2 regions of the Gordonia sp. JH63 genome follow, and region 1 is predicted to be linked to the other one. Evidence: predicted binding sites of a transcription regulator. Region 1 holds the regulator's gene; the other holds the start of a gene.

Region 1 (7,708 bases):
CCTTGCGGGACAGCCGCGCCATGGCGAGACTGGCCGCGGTCACCGACGCGGTACGGGCGTGCGGGATGGCGATGCCGCCGGGAAGTCCGGTGGCGGACTTGGCTTCTCGGTCCAGTGCGGCCCGCGCGAGGTCGGCGGGATCGGTGGTCCGGCCGGCCGCGGCGAGGGCGTCGGCGAGCGTGGTGATGACGGCGGCGGGATCGCCGCCGGCGTCGACGTCGAGACTCACCGTCTGCGCGGTGATGATCTGCTCGGTCATGGGATGTCCTTCGGTGGAAAGAGTGGGGTCGGTGCTGGGTGGGTCGATGGTGGATGGAGTCGGTGCTGGATGGGTGCGGTGTTGGATGGATGTGGAGACTCGCCGGGACGGTGCCGTCAGGTCATGCGCGCGGCTCCCGACAGTTCGGTCACCCGCACGCCGGGGAGGTCGAGGTGGTCGGGCGTGGGGGCCTGGGTGCCGGCGAGCGATGCGGCCGCCGCGCCGTACGCCACGGCCGACCGGAGGCAGTCGGCGGGCGCGGCCCCGGTGCTCTGCGCGATGAGGTAGCCGGCCAGTGACGAGTCGCCGGCGCCGACGGTGCTGCGCGGGACGATCGGCGGCGGGGTCGCCGACCACACGCCGGATGCGGTGACCAACACGGCCCCGACGGCGCCGAGGGTGGCGAGGACGTTGCCCCCGATCTGTTCGGCGATGGTCGCAGCGGCGTCGATGACCGGTCCGAGATCGTTGCGCGCGAGTGCTTCTCGGAGCTGTCCGGGGTCGGCGCCGGTCAGTTCGGCGAGCTCGTCCTCGTTGGGCTTGATCAGGTCGACGCGACCGGTGACGCTGGCACGGAGGGGAGCGCCCGAGGTGTCCACCGCGACCCGGCAGCCGGCGAGGACGAGGTCGTCGGCGATCGAGCGGTACCAGTCGTCGGGGACGCCGGGAGGCAGCGACCCGCAGAGGGTGACCCACTGCGCGGAGCCGGCGTGCTCACGGATCAGCCCGACGAGCGCCTCGCGGTCCGGGCCCGTCAAGGTGACGCCCGGTGCGTTGATCTTGGTGGTCGTCCCGTCGGATTCGGCGATGGTGATGTTGGACCGGACCTCGCCGTCGACCGGCACGGCGTCGTAGGGGAGTGCGAGGTCGTCGAGTGCGGCCCGCAGCGGGTCGCCCGGCCGCGCCGGGAGCAGTGCGCGGGTGGCCAGGCCCGCGGCCGCGACGACCCGGGCCACGTTGACGCCCTTGCCGCCCGGCTCGGTGCGGACCACGCCGGCGCGCTGCACCTCGCCGCGGGCGAGCGGTGCGCCGAGTTCGAGGGTGCGGTCGAGACTCGGGTTGGCGGTGACGGTGACGATCATGCGATCACGACCTCGACGCCACGCGCGGACAGGGCCGCCGAATAGGCCGGGTCGATCCCGGAGTCGGTGATGAGGACGTCGACGTCGTCGAGTCCGGCGAAGGAGGTGAGGTCCTCGCGGTCCATCTTCGAGCTGTCGGCAAGGACCACGACCCGTTGCGCGGCTGCGACCATCGCCGCCTTGACCGCGGCCTCGTCGGGGTCGGGTGTCGACAACCCGTGGGCCTCGCTCAGGCCGTTCGTCCCGATGAAGGCGGTGGTCACGCGCAGTCGGCGAAGCGCGTCCACGGTGTCGACGCCCACGGTCGCCTGGGTGAGACCGCGTACGCGTCCGCCGAGGGCATGGAGACCGTCGGGATGGGTTCCCGCGAGCAGGCCGGCGATGGGCAGGCTGTTGGTGAACAGGGTGAGCCTCCGATCGGGAGCGGTCGCCTCGGCCGCGCGGTAGGTGGTGGTGCCGGCGTCGAAGAGCACCGAGCCGCCGTCGGGCGGCAGGAACCGGATGGCCGCCCGGCCGATCGCGGTCTTCTGCTCGATCTGGCTCGACTCCCGTTCGTCGATCCCGAGCTCGCCGAGGGTGCGCATGATCTCGGCGCGCACGGCGCCGCCGTGGACCCGCTGGAGATGTCCGGCGCGTTCCAGTACCGCGAGATCGCGTCGGACGGTCTCGCTGGTGACGTCGAATTTCTCGGCGAGCGCGGCCACGGATGCCCGCCCCGCGAGTCGCACCTCGTCGACGATCGCCTGTTGTCTCTCCTCGGCGTACACACCGCTCCGATCTCCGGTTTCGACCAACCCGCTTGTTGAGGCGTGTGGGATTGGATGTTGTAGTAATTGTGTTTACGCCTGTTTGTGTTGACAAGTCAAGCACTTTTTGTAACGGTGGTCACATCGGTAGTCGAGTGAGAGGCAAGACGATGGCGCAGATCCTGACGGGAACCCCGGTGGTCGGCGGGTTGGCCCACGGTCCCGCGCTGTGGCCGGGCGAGCGACCCGACCACTCGCCGGAGAAGCTCGGCGTCGGTGTGGAGATCGCCGAGGAACGGCGCGCCGACGAGGTCACGCGCTTCGCCACCGCGGCCGGCGCCGTCGCCGCGCGGCTGCGCACGCGCGCGTCGCAGAACACCGGGGTGACGGCCGAGGTGCTCGCCGCGACGGCGGGCCTGGCCGAGGACCGCGGCTGGATCGGTGCCGCGACCGCGCTCATCGGCAAGGGCGCCCCCGCCGAGGCCGCTGCCGTCGCGGCCACCGAACAGTTCGCGGCGGTGTTCACCAAGCTCGGCGGACTGATGGCCGAGCGGGTCACCGATCTCAACGACGTGCGCGACCGGGTCCTCGCCGAACTGCTCGGCCTACCCGAACCTGGTGTGCCCACTCCGGAGGTGCCGTCGGTCCTGCTCGCCGACGACCTCGCGCCCGCCGACACCGCGGGCCTCGACCCCACGAGCACCATCGCCCTCGTCACCCGCCTCGGCGGACCGACCAGCCACACCGCGATCATCGCGCGCCAGCTGGGGATCCCGTGCGTGGTGGCGGTGGCCGACCTGGACGAGATCGAGCCCGGCACAACCGTTCTCGTCGACGGCAGCACCGGGCGGATCGAGGTGGAGCCCGATGCGGAGGCGGCCCGGGCTCGCGTCGACGAGGATCGGCGGCATGCCGCACTCGTCGCCGGCTGGACCGGTCCGGGGCAGACCGCCGACGGGGTGGCCGTGGCGGTGCTCGCCAACGTCGCCGACGGATCGTCGGCACGCGCCGCGGCCGGGTACCCCGTCGAGGGCGTCGGGCTCTTCCGCACCGAACTCGCGTTCCTCGAGCGTGCCGACGAACCGTCGGTGGACGAGCAGGCCGCGATCTACCGGGAGGTGCTCGATGCGTTCGACGGGCAGAAGGTGGTCATCCGCACCCTCGACGCCGGGTCCGACAAACCGCTCCGGTTCGTGACCCATCCCGACGAATCGAACCCAGCGCTCGGCGTGCGGGGCGATCGGATCGCGCTGGCGCACCCCGAGATCCGCGCGCATCAGCTCGACGCGATCGCGCAGGCCGCGTCGGGGTCGGCCGTCGCGCCGTGGGTCATGGCGCCGATGATCGCCTCGCCGGCGGAGGCGCGCACCTTCGCCGCCGAGGTCCGCGGCCGTGGTCTGGTCGCCGGGGTGATGATCGAGGTGCCCGCGGCGGCGATCCTGGCCGAAGCCGTCCTCGCCGAGGTGGACTTCGTATCCATCGGCACCAACGATCTGACCCAGTACACGATGGCGGCCGACCGGATGTCGGCCGATCTCGCCGGACTGACCGACCCGTGGCAACCGGCCGTGTTGAGCCTCATCGCGGGTGTCGCGGCAGCGGGTGCACGTCAGGGAAAGCCGGTCGGGGTGTGCGGCGAGGCCGCCGCCGATCCGAACCTCGCCTGCGTGCTCGTCGGTCTCGGGGTCACCTCGCTGTCCAGCGCGCCGGCTGCTGCCGCGGCCGTGGGGGCCCGGCTCGGCGAGGTGTCCGCACCGGACTGCCGGGCCGCCGCCGAGGCTGCCCTGGCCACCTCGGACCCCGCCGCGGCGCGCGAGGCTGCCGCGGCGGTGCTCGACGGTTCGGTCGGTGGAGAGGTCAGACTCGCCGCATCACGGTGACGACCTTGCCGAGGATGACGGCATCGTTGCCCGGGATCGGATCGAACAGTTCGTTGTGCGGCATGAGCCAGACGTTGGGGCCCTGACGCTTGAAGGTCTTCACGGTGGCCTCGCCGTCGATCATGGCCGCGACGATGTCGCCGTTGTCGGCGACGTTCTGCTGCCGGACCACGACCCAGTCGCCGTCGCAGATCGCGGCGTCGATCATCGACTCGCCGACGACGCGCAACAGGAAGAGAGATCCCTCGCCGACCAGCTCACGGGGCAGCGGGAAGACGTCCTCGACGGCCTCCTCGGCCAGGATCGGACCGCCGGCCGCGATTCGGCCGAGAACCGGCACGAAGGTCGGCTCGGGCAGCTGACCGGCCGACGGGGTGTCCGGCGACGGGGTGTCACTCGGGGCGATGTTGACCGCACGGGGACGGTTCGCGTCGCGCTTGAGCAGCCCCTTGCGTTCCAGCGTCCGCAACTGATGGGCCACCGACGACGTCGAGGCCAGGCCGACCTCGTCGCCGATCTCCCGGATGCTCGGCGGATAACCGCGCTCGCGCACCGAGCGGCGGATCACCTCCAGGACCCCGGCCTGTCGCGGGGTGAGTGAGGCCTCGGCGGCGGCGGCGTCGAACGGGGCCTCGTCGTCGGCGCCCCGCGCTCGGCCGCGCCTATCGCCGGTGTCACTCATGTTCGGTTCCTCTCGTCTTCGGAACGTGCTGGTAGATGGCTTGCGCCGGGTCCGAGCCTAGCGGAGTGCGACCGGCACCTCAAACATTTGTTCGATGTGTCGCGAGACTTTGTCGGGACGTCGTGCTACAAATTCGAACATCAGTGCATCGAACATCTGATCGATGTTCGAACACCGACCGCCACACCCCGCACGATCCAGACACCAGAACACCGGAGGGCACCATGCGCACCGCCACTCTCGTCGCTCCCGTCCGCACCGACCGTCCCGACGCTGTCCGGCCCCCCACCGACCGCGCCGATCGGGTCCGGACGCGCGCCCCGCTGTCCGACGGCGGCCGCCCGATAGACAACCGGCCGGCCGGCACCCGACCGCGGGGTGCGTCGCCGGTGACCCCGCGGGTGGGCGGTACCCACTGTGGTTCTTCGGTCGGGGTGCGCGGGCGTGGCCCGGTCGGACCCGACGCGGCGGTGTTCCGTCGCCGCCGCCGCACCGCGGTCGCGCTCCTCGCCGGCGTCGGGCTGGCGTTCGTCGTGTGGGTGTTCGGTGTCGTGGGCCAGAACTACTCGGACTCGCTGACCCCGTCCGCCGTGAGTGCCGAGGTCGTCCACGTGCGCTCGGGGGACTCGCTCAGCTCGATCGCCGGCCGGGTGGCACCCGAGATGCCGCGCGAGGTCGTGATCGACGAGATCGTCGCGATGAACGATCTGGGGTCGAGCGCGCTGCAGGTGGGCCAGCCCCTGCTCACCCCCCGGTACCGCTGAGGCCGGGCGGTATCCTCGATGTCACAGGGGCCGGCCGACAAGCGGCGGGGCGCACGCTTCGGGTGCGTTCCAGCGTCCCGCGACCTGCGTGAGGACACGATGCGCTGCCCCTTCTGCAAGAACGACGACACCAAGGTCATCGACTCGCGTGTCGCAGATGAAGGGCAGGCCATCCGCCGCCGTCGCTCCTGTGTGGAGTGCGGTCGCCGGTTCTCGACCGTGGAGAGCGCCGTGCTCGCGGTGGTCAAACGCAACGGCGTGACCGAACCATTCAGCCGGGAGAAGGTCATGCGCGGCGTGCGGCGAGCCTGTCAGGGCCGCCACGTCGCCGAGGACGCGCTCGCGCAACTCGCCCAGCAGGTCGAGGACACGGTGCGCGCCAGTGGATCGGCCGAGATCCCCAGCAACGAGGTCGGACTCGCCATCCTGGGTCCGCTCCGCGATCTCGACGAGGTGGCGTATCTGCGCTTCGCCTCGGTGTACCGGTCGTTCGACTCGGTGGAGGACTTCCAGCGCGAGATCGACGACCTGAAGGCGGCATCGGGATCCGGGAGCGCGCTCGCCGAACCCGTGTCAGCCGAGTCGGTCCAGAGCTCGTAGGACCCGTTTCTCCGACACCGGGAACGCGGTGCCGAGACGCTGGGCGAACAGCCCCACGCGCAACTCCTCGACGAGCCACTGCGCTTCGTCGTCGACCACCGCCCGCCGGTGCTCGGGTACCTGTTCGATGCGCTGGGCCCACCGTTCGACGACGCGATCGACGGCGGCCACCCCGGCCTGGTCGCGTGCTGCGGACGCGGGTAGTGCCTCCAGACGTGCTTGCGCGCCGTCGAGATAGCGCGGCAGATTCTCCAGGTGGCGTCGCGCGGTGGCCGCCACGAATCCGTCGAACACGAGGTGGGCGACCTGTTCGGCGACGTCGTCGGCAGCCAGCGAACCGGCGTGCCGGTCGATCGCCGCCCGCAGCGGGGACATCCGTTCGAGGGCTGCGACGGCCAGCGAGAAGTAGTCCGGTGCGGCCGCGGCGACCCGTGGCCGGATCCGTTCGAGCAGCGCCGAGAAGGACTGTGGTGAGCGAACCGCGGCGAGCTCTGCGTCGTCGATGTCGGCGACCGTGTCCCGAATGGCCCGTCGGGTGCAGTCGGCGAGCAGTGCCTCGGTGGTCGAGTACGGGCTCTGGCTCAGGGCGAGTCGTTCGACCGGACTCAGCGAGCCGGCGATCCGCTTGTGCAGCGGAGGTATCGCGAGGTCGAGGAGGGCGACGATCCCGCGTCGCAGGAGGCGGTCTCGTGTCTCCGGGCTAGCCGCATCGACGACGACGACGCCCCGCGCGTGGCCCTTCGCGTCGGAGACCACGTCGATCGTCGGGTACCGGGTCAGCCGCTGCCCCGCGACATCGACCGTGGTCTGCTCGGCGAGCGAACCGATCCCGTCGGCGGTCCAGGTCCGATACAGGGTGCGCGACACCGTCTTCGGCGCCGCGGGCGTTCCGGTCTGCTGAAGTTCGGGCAACGAGTCGGCGCGGGAGACGATCCGTCCGGAGTCGTCGGCCACCGCGAAATGCATGCGCAGGTGCGGCGGTACCCGGTCGGTGTCGAAATCGGCTGCGGTCACCCGCATCCCGGTGATCGCCGAGAGCTCGCGCGCCAGCCCGGTGGCCAGCGGCTCTTTGCGCGGGGTGAGCCGGCCGAGCGCGAGTTCGGCGAACCGCTGCGCGGGTGACATGCTCTTGCGCAACTGTTTCGGTAGCGACTTGACCAGTGCGGTGGCCAGTTCGGCGCGCATGCCCGGGACCGACCAGTCGAAGCCGGCCGGTCGGACGTGGGGGAGCAGTGCCTGCGGGATCACGACGGTGACGCCGTCGTCGGGTGCGCCCGGTTCGAACCGGTAGCGCAGTTCGAGTCGGGTGTCGCCCTGCTGCCAGGCGCCGGGATAGTCCGTCGGCGCGACGTCGGTGCCTCCCGTGACGTCCTCGGGGCGCAGATCCAGCAGATCCGGTTCGACCCGGCGGGTCTTCTTCCACCAGGTGTCGAAGTGCCGGGCGGAGGTGACCTCGGCCGGTAGCCGCTGGTCGTAGAACTCGAAGAGCTGGTCCTCGGTGATCACCAGACCCCGGGTGCGCGTGCGGTTCTCGACGTCCGAGGCGGCCTCGAGAAGCTTGCGATTGCGGTCGAAGAAGGCGTGCTGCGTCCGCCAATCGCCCTCGACGAGAGCGTGCCGGATGAACAGCTCCCGCGAGACCACCGGGTCGATGGGGCCGTAGTCGACGCGCCGGCGGGCGACGAGCGGGACCCC
Region 2 (7,708 bases), 1.4 Mb from region 1:
CGGACCCGCCTCCAGCAGGCACACCGAGACCGAGGGGTCCTCGGACAGCCGCGACGCCACCACGGCACCCCCGGAGCCGCCGCCGACGACCACGTAGTCGTAGGTCTCGCTCATCGTCGCTCCTCGCCGTCTCCGGACCGGTCCGCGAACCAGCCGGTCACGCCCGGTCGGAGATTCTCGTAGACATGTTTGGCCTCGCGGTACTCCGCCAGACCGGACGGTCCGAGCTCCCGCCCGAAGCCCGACTGGCCGTAACCGCCCCACTCGGCTTCCGGCAGGTACGGCCCGAAGTCGTTGACCCACACCGTTCCGGCCCGGATTCGTCCGGCGATGCGGCGGGCGCGTGCCGCGTCGGCCGACCAGACGGCCCCCGCGAGACCGTAGACGGTGTCGTTGGCCAGGGTCACGGCCTCGTCCTCGGTGGCAAAGGTCTCCACGGTGACGGTCGGTCCGAACGCCTCGTCGTGCACGCAGGCCATCGAACGGTCGGCGCGATCGATCACGGTGGGCAGATAGAACCATCCGTCGTCCAGGCGCCCCGAACCCGCATCGCCCGTGGCGAACGCGCCACCGGTGCGGATGATCGCGCCATCCGCACGAGCCTGTTCGACGTAGGCGTGCACCTTGTCTCGGTGTGCCGCCGAGATGAGCGGTCCGGTCTCGGTGCCCTCGGAGTAGGGCAGGCCCAGCCGGATCTGCTCCGCGCGGCGGACCAGCTCATCGACGAAGCGATCGTGTGCGGACTCCTCGATGATGAGCCGGGCTCCGGCCGAACAGACCTGCCCCGAATGCAGGAACGCCGCGTTGAGCGCGTTGTCGACCGCTGCCGCGAGGAGTTCGTCGGTGGCGCAGGCGTCGGCGAAGACCACGTTCGGGTTCTTGCCCCCGAGTTCGAGCGCGACCTTCTTCACCGTCGCCGCCGCCTCGCGGGCGATGACCCGGCCGGTCACGAGCCCACCGGTGAACGAGACCAGGTCGACGTCAGGATGAGACGACAGCGGAGCGCCGGCCTCGGCGCCCGCGCCCAGGACGAGGTTGCCCACGCCCGCCGGGAGACCGACCTGCTCGAGGACCTGCATGAGCAGGATCGACGTGTGCGGGGTGAGTTCGGCGGGCTTGAGCACGAAGGTGTTGCCTGCCGCCAGTGCCGGCGCGACCTTCCACGCCGCCTGCAGCAGCGGGTAGTTCCACGGTGTGATCAATCCGCAGACGCCGACCGGTTCGTACACGATGCGCGAATCGGCGTCGGGTGACCCGGTGTCGACCACACGCCCGGCGTCGGCCGCCGCGAGCTTGCCGAAGTACCGGAAGCAGTTCGCGATGTCGGTCATGTCGATGTCCGACTCGTAGGGCCGCTTGCCGGTGTCGAGGGTCTCGGCGCGGACGAACTCGTCTCGGCGCTCGGCGATCTGGGCGGCGACGCGGAGAAGGAGGTCCCCACGGTCGGCGGCGGGTGTGGCGCTCCACTCGCCGGCGTCGAACGCGCGGCGGGCCGCCGCGATGGCCTGCTCGGTGTCGGACACCCCGGCCTCGGCCACCACGCCGACGACTGAGTTGTTTGCGGGACACCGGATCTCGCGGGTCTCGCCGGAAGCGGAGGGCCGCCAGCGGCCGCCGATGTAGAGGGTCTCGCTCATCGAGCCGGTGCTCCTTCGGAACTGCTGTCGGGAATGTCCGTGTCGCTGTCGGGCACGGTACCGTCGCCGGCGGCTGCATCGGGTCCGGGGTCGTGGTGATCACCGGCTGCATCCCGCAGATGCAGGTAGCCGAGATGGCGTTCGTACTGGTCGAGGATGTCACCGATGATCTGGTCGCGGGTGTACCCGGTGAGCGAGTAGCCCTGGGACCCCTCGGTGAGATACACCTCGCACCGGAAGTATCGATCGTCGGATCGCTGGGTCCGGACCGCGTACGTCGGGGTCGGCGCCGAGACCGGCCAGACGCAGTACTCGAACCGGGGGACCTCGGCGAGTTCGACGATCAGGCGCGGCGACGGCAGCCCTTCGTTCTCGGCCGACTCGTCGACCGTCGCGGTGATCCCCTCCCGGCCGAATTGTTCGGCGACCTCGGTCATGGCCGGTACGACGTTGGCTTCGATGAACTTCCGGGTCGCAACCCGGCCGGGGAAGCGCAGGGTGCCGATGAGTCGCTGTCGCCAGCTGCCGTGTTCCGTCGGGCCGCGCCCGACGGCGATCACCTTGGGCAGCGTCGTCCGGAAGCTGTCGAGTTTCACCGACTCGTTGCGGACGGCACGGAGCAGTGAGATGCCGATGAGCCCGAGGACGAAGGAGAACGGCAGGCCCATGATCACCGTCGCGGCCTGCAGGGTGAGGATGGACCCGTCGCCGCCGCCGGCGAACAGCATCGACAGGGTCAGCAGACCGATCGCCACCGACCAGAAGATACGAAGCGACCGTGTGCAATCGGCCATCGGGTCGTCGAGGCGGCTGGTGAAATTGCCCATCACGAGCGAGCCGGAGTCGGCGCTGGTCACGTAGAACAGCAGGCCGGTGATGGTTGCGATCCCGATGAGCAGCGTCGAACCCGGGTACTGATCGAGCAGCGAATAGAACCCGGCCTCGGGTGTGGAGGCCGTCGTCTCGGCGAAATCCGCATCGCCGCGGGCCACCTGCAGGGCACTGTTCCCGAAGATCGAGATCCACACCAGGATGAAGCTGAACGGGACCACCAGCACGCCGAAGATGAACTGCCGCAACGTGCGTCCGCGCGAGATGCGGGCGAGGAAGAGTCCGACGAACGGCGCCCAGGCCACCCACCACGCCCAGAAGAACAGGGTCCAGCCGTCGACGAAGGCGCGGGCGTCGTTGCCGGGCGGCGGGTTCATCTGGTCCCAGGCGAAGGTGTCGAGTGTCCGGTCGGCAAATGTGGACACATAGTCGCCCGCGTTCTGGACGAGCCCGTTGAGCAGGAAGTCCGCGTCTTTGGCGACCGTGATGTATATGAGCAGGCAGATGGCCAGGATGACGTTGATCTCGGAGAGGCGTCGAATGCCCCTGTCGACACCAGAGGTCGCAGACGCGGTCGCGATCACCACAGCCAGGACGATCAGGCCGATCTGGGCCGCCTTGCCCTGCTCGATCCCGAAGATCTCGTTCAGCCCGAAGTTGAGCTGGACGACCCCGATCCCCAGTGAGGTGGCGATGCCGAAGATGGTGCCGAGGACGGCCGCGACGTCGATCGCGTCGCCCCAGCGGCCTTCGACACGTTTGCCGAAGATCGGGTAGAGCGCTGCCCGGATCGTCAGCGGGAGATTGTGCCGGAAGGCGAAATACGCGAGTGCGCCACCCATGAGCGCGTACATCGCCCAGCCGGTCACGCCGTAGTGGAAGACCGTCCAGGTGACCGCCTCACGTGCCGCTTCGTTGGTCTCCCCGGCCCCGGTCGGCGGGTTGAGGAAGTGGGTCACGGGTTCGGCGACCGAGAAGAACATCAGATCGATGCCGATGCCCGCGGCGAACAGCATCGACGTCCAGGTGAAGAGGCTGTACTCCGGACGCGATTCCTCCGGTCCGAGCCGGTAGCGCCCGTACTTGCTGAGGCCGAGGAACACCACGAGACCAACGATGGCGGTGGCGAGGATGAAGTACCACCAGCCGAACCAGCGGGTGATGAAGTCGCGTACGTCGTTGATCGTCGACTCGGCCGCTGCCGGTGCCGCCAGCGCCCAGACGGCGAAGGCGACCACGATGACAGCCGAGGCTATGAAGACGGTCAGATTGACCCGGCGCGTGGGCAATCGCCGCTCGCCGGTCTTGGTCTCGGCATGGACCGACGTGGACGGTCGAGCGGCGTCATCACTCATGGACCACGACGCTAGTCCGATCGCCGATGGGGCGGACCGTTTGGACGGATCCGTGTGAGTTGTTCTACCCGGTTCAGTGGGTGGCGAGTAGCTCCATCAGGTGTGCTTCGACGAGGGAGGGGCGGACCTGTCGTCGGCCGGGTCGGGGTGGTCGGACGTCGATGACGTGGCTGATCGTCGCCCATGAGCGGCGTGCGTCGTCGTGGGTGTGGCCGTCTGGGCGTGGTTGATCGCCGGGCCGGGTTGGTGGTCCGTGGATCTCGTCGCGCACGGTGTTCAGATGTTGTGCGAACCGCCTGGGTATGTCGGGTCGACGGTTGAGGCGTTCGGGGTTGGGTGGCGCCCCGGGTTCAGCATTCAACCGCCACATGCAGCGACCTTCGTCGGGCCCGGACCGGACGATGCGGGTGGTGTACTGCCCGGGCTTGTCGCCGACCATGCGGTTGTGGCGTGGGCACGCCGGGGCGAGGTCGTCGATGTTAGTGAGACCACCCTTCGCCCAATCCTTCTGGGCGTGATGCATGTCGACGTGGGTGGCGGGCTGATCACACCCGGGTGCCGAGCACACTTCACCGTCGGGGCGGGCAAACGACGCCAGGCGTTGTTCGCGCGTGGCGAGACGTTTCCCCCTACCGAAGTGCAGCGGCACGGTGGTGTGGTCTTTGAAGATCGCCAACCACGGTTGGATGTCGGCGGCCATTGCGATCAGGTCCGGGATGGGCAGCAGGGTGCCGGTGGCGGTGGTCGCGAGGCCGGCTTCACGAATCAGATCAGCGAGGTCGGCTTTGATGATCAGCTGCATCGGCAGCCCACGATGCGTGGTGCCGAGAGTGCCGTCAGCAAATTTGGCGGCCAGTGCGGCGTCGAGGGCGTCGTGATTGGTCTGGGCGGGGGTGCGGCCGTCGCGGTCGGCGGCGGCTGTCAGGGTGTCGGGGTCGGCGGTGCCGGCCGGTCCGCAGGGCGACTGTGGGTCGTCGGGGTTGTTGAGTCCGGGTTTGCCCCAGACGGCGAACATCATCGTCAGCCGGGCGTGGAGTTCGGGAGTTAGGGTGCCGGAGATGGTGGCGGTGCCATCGGCGCGTTGCCGGCCGATCCACAGGCCGCGGCGCCGTTTCTGGTCCGAATCGTCGGCGAGGGTGCCGTCGGGGTCGAGGTGAGCGAGCAGCCGGGCACCGAGTTGGGTGATGTCAGCAGGCGTGTGGTCGACGGCGATCTCGGCCATCTGTCGTTCGGCGGCGACCTTGATGTCGTGGTCGACGGCTACCGGGATGCGGTCGAGGACATCCAGGGTGGCCTGCACGTGCCCGGAGCCAACAGCTCCCACAGCGAACGCCTCGGCCAGCGTGGGGTGTTCGGGCTCCAGAATGTCGCCGCCCAGGCTGGTCCGGTGGGAGGTGGCATCCATCTGTATTCGGCGCCGCACCGGGTTGGACACCCGCAGCCGGTGGGTCATGAACTGCATGAGTGTCCTGCAGCCTGCCTTGCGGGGGAGGTCGCGGGCCTCGACCTGATCGATCTGCCGGTCACCGGCCACGGTCAGCCGGGCGATCGCTTTCTCGGTGTCGGCCGCCAGATCGGCCAACTCGGTATCGGTGCACGGCGCCAGGTCCACGGTCTGTAGTTCGTCGAGGATGCGGTGGAGGTCGGCCACCAGCTCGACGGCACGTGGTTGCGCCGTGGTGGTTTCGTCAGACATGGTCACCTCCCCCGAGTACCGTTGCTGCGAATGTACGTTCGAGTGTACACGGCCATCGGTCGCCGTCAATACCAAAAATGTTGTCGTGCAACAGAACTGAGCGCCTACATCTTGTCGGTGTCGTGTGATAGGCGTCCGCCGCGTGTCGTGGCCGTGCTCGCCGTGTACCGGGCCGTACCCGGATGCACCCTGCTGCTCGTTGGTGTGCGACGGTCGCAGTCAAGCGAGGGCCAGATCTACCGAGGCCCGGCAGCGGCCCGGGTGGTCCCCATTCGCCTCCTGTGGTCTCGTCGGCCGGCGGTTTCCGCGATACCCGGCTGCTGTCGGGCACAACGCGGGCGCCGCGTCGCGGGTCCCAGCGCCCGGTGGGGGCGCATCCCGGGCCGTCGGCGGCCCGTTCGCTCTCGGCGTAGACGGCGGGGAACACAGCCCCGGCCTGCGCAGTTGTACTGGGCACATCCCCGCCGCAACGGGGGATCCATGCACTCTGCGCAGGCGTTAACTGCAGGTGCACCCCAGACGACCTCTAGAGTGGAAGCAGGCTGGTCGTCGTCTATCCGCACCGGTTGTCCTCCGGGACCTCCGAGGTGGTCTCCGCGGCGGCCGGGGCGCTAGCAATGTGAGGGAGAACAATGTTCGAACGGTTCACCGACCGCGCGCGTCGGGTTGTGGTTCTGGCCCAAGAAGAAGCGCGCATGCTCAACCACAACTACATCGGTACCGAGCACATCCTCCTCGGCCTCATCCACGAGGGCGAGGGCGTGGCGGCCAAGGCGCTCGAGTCGCTCGGGATCTCGCTCGAAGGGGTTCGCAGCCAGGTCGAGGAGATCATCGGCCAGGGTCAGCAGGCGCCGTCGGGACACATCCCGTTCACCCCGCGTGCCAAGAAGGTGCTGGAGCTCTCGCTGCGCGAGGCCCTGCAGCTCGGCCACAACTACATCGGTACCGAGCACATCCTGCTCGGCCTGATCCGCGAGGGCGAGGGCGTCGCTGCCCAGGTGCTGGTGAAGCTCGGCGCCGACCTCAACCGGGTCCGCCAGCAGGTCATCCAGCTCCTCAGCGGATACCAGGGCAAGGAGCCGCAGGAGGCGGGCACCGGCGGTCGCAGCAGCGAGTCCGGCACCCCGTCGACCTCGCTGGTCCTCGACCAGTTCGGTCGTAACCTGACCGCCGCGGCCTCCGAGGGCAAGCTCGACCCGGTCATCGGCCGGGAGAAGGAAATCGAGCGGGTCATGCAGGTGCTCAGCCGCCGCACCAAGAACAACCCGGTGCTGATCGGTGAGCCCGGCGTCGGCAAGACCGCCGTCGTCGAGGGCCTGGCTCAGGCCATCGTCAACGGCAAGGTCCCCGAGACCCTCAAGGACAAGCAGCTCTACACCCTCGACCTCGGTTCGCTGGTCGCGGGCAGCCGCTACCGCGGTGACTTCGAGGAACGCCTCAAGAAGGTGCTCAAGGAGATCAACACCCGCGGCGACATCATCCTGTTCATCGACGAGTTGCACACGCTCGTCGGCGCAGGTGCCGCCGAGGGCGCCATCGACGCCGCCAGCATCCTCAAGCCGAAGCTGGCCCGCGGCGAGTTGCAGACCATCGGCGCGACGACCCTCGACGAGTACCGCAAGTACATCGAGAAGGACGCCGCACTCGAGCGTCGCTTCCAGCCCGTGCAGGTGGGCGAGCCGTCTGTCGAGCACACCATCGAGATCCTCAAGGGCCTGCGCGACCGGTACGAGTCGCACCACCGCGTCTCGATCACCGACGGCGCGCTGGTCGCCGCCGCCACGCTGGCCGACCGCTACATCAACGACCGGTTCCTGCCGGACAAGGCGATCGACCTCATCGACGAGGCCGGCGCGCGCATGCGCATCCGCCGGATGACCGCGCCGCCAGACCTGCGTGAGTTCGACGACCGCATCGCCGATGCGCGCAAGGAGAAAGAAAGCGCGATCGACGCTCAGGACTTCGAGAAGGCCGCCAGCCTCCGCGACAAGGAGAAGCAGCTGGTCGCCGAGCGCGCCGAGCGCGAGAAGCAGTGGCGCAGCGGTGACATGGACGTCGTGGCCGAGGTCGACGACGAGCAGATCGCCGAGGTCCTCGGCAACTGGACCGGCATCCCGGTGTTCAAGCTCACCGAGGAGGAGACCACGCGTCTGCTCCGCATGGAGGAGGAGCTGCACAAGCGGATCATC

The links. The regulator LexA, encoded in region 1, represses DNA repair genes until DNA is damaged. The targets are predictions, from matches to a motif close to CGAACANNTGTTCG.
Region 2: a site for LexA is predicted at 5,547-5,560, ahead of GR168_RS04025 (HNH endonuclease signature motif containing protein). Genes of this name have one in related genera too.

The regions. Positions count from the first base shown of each region.
Region 1 covers NZ_CP047235.1:2,312,944-2,320,651, forward strand. Annotated here, with positions in the region: gene GR168_RS10470 (fructose-specific PTS transporter subunit EIIC) at 1-259, opposite strand, end outside; gene GR168_RS10475 (1-phosphofructokinase family hexose kinase) at 376-1,341, opposite strand; gene GR168_RS10480 (DeoR/GlpR family DNA-binding transcription regulator) at 1,338-2,108, opposite strand; gene GR168_RS10485 (putative PEP-binding protein) at 2,258-3,967, shown strand; gene lexA (transcriptional repressor LexA) at 3,945-4,649, opposite strand; gene GR168_RS10495 (LysM peptidoglycan-binding domain-containing protein) at 4,874-5,413, shown strand; gene nrdR (transcriptional regulator NrdR) at 5,513-6,013, shown strand; gene hrpA (ATP-dependent RNA helicase HrpA) at 5,987-7,708, opposite strand, start outside.
Region 2 covers NZ_CP047235.1:887,256-894,963, forward strand. Annotated here, with positions in the region: gene GR168_RS04010 (GMC family oxidoreductase N-terminal domain-containing protein) at 1-114, opposite strand, end outside; gene GR168_RS04015 (aldehyde dehydrogenase family protein) at 111-1,637, opposite strand; gene betT (choline BCCT transporter BetT) at 1,634-3,823, opposite strand; gene GR168_RS04025 (HNH endonuclease signature motif containing protein) at 3,897-5,519, opposite strand; gene GR168_RS04030 (ATP-dependent Clp protease ATP-binding subunit) at 6,152-7,708, shown strand, end outside.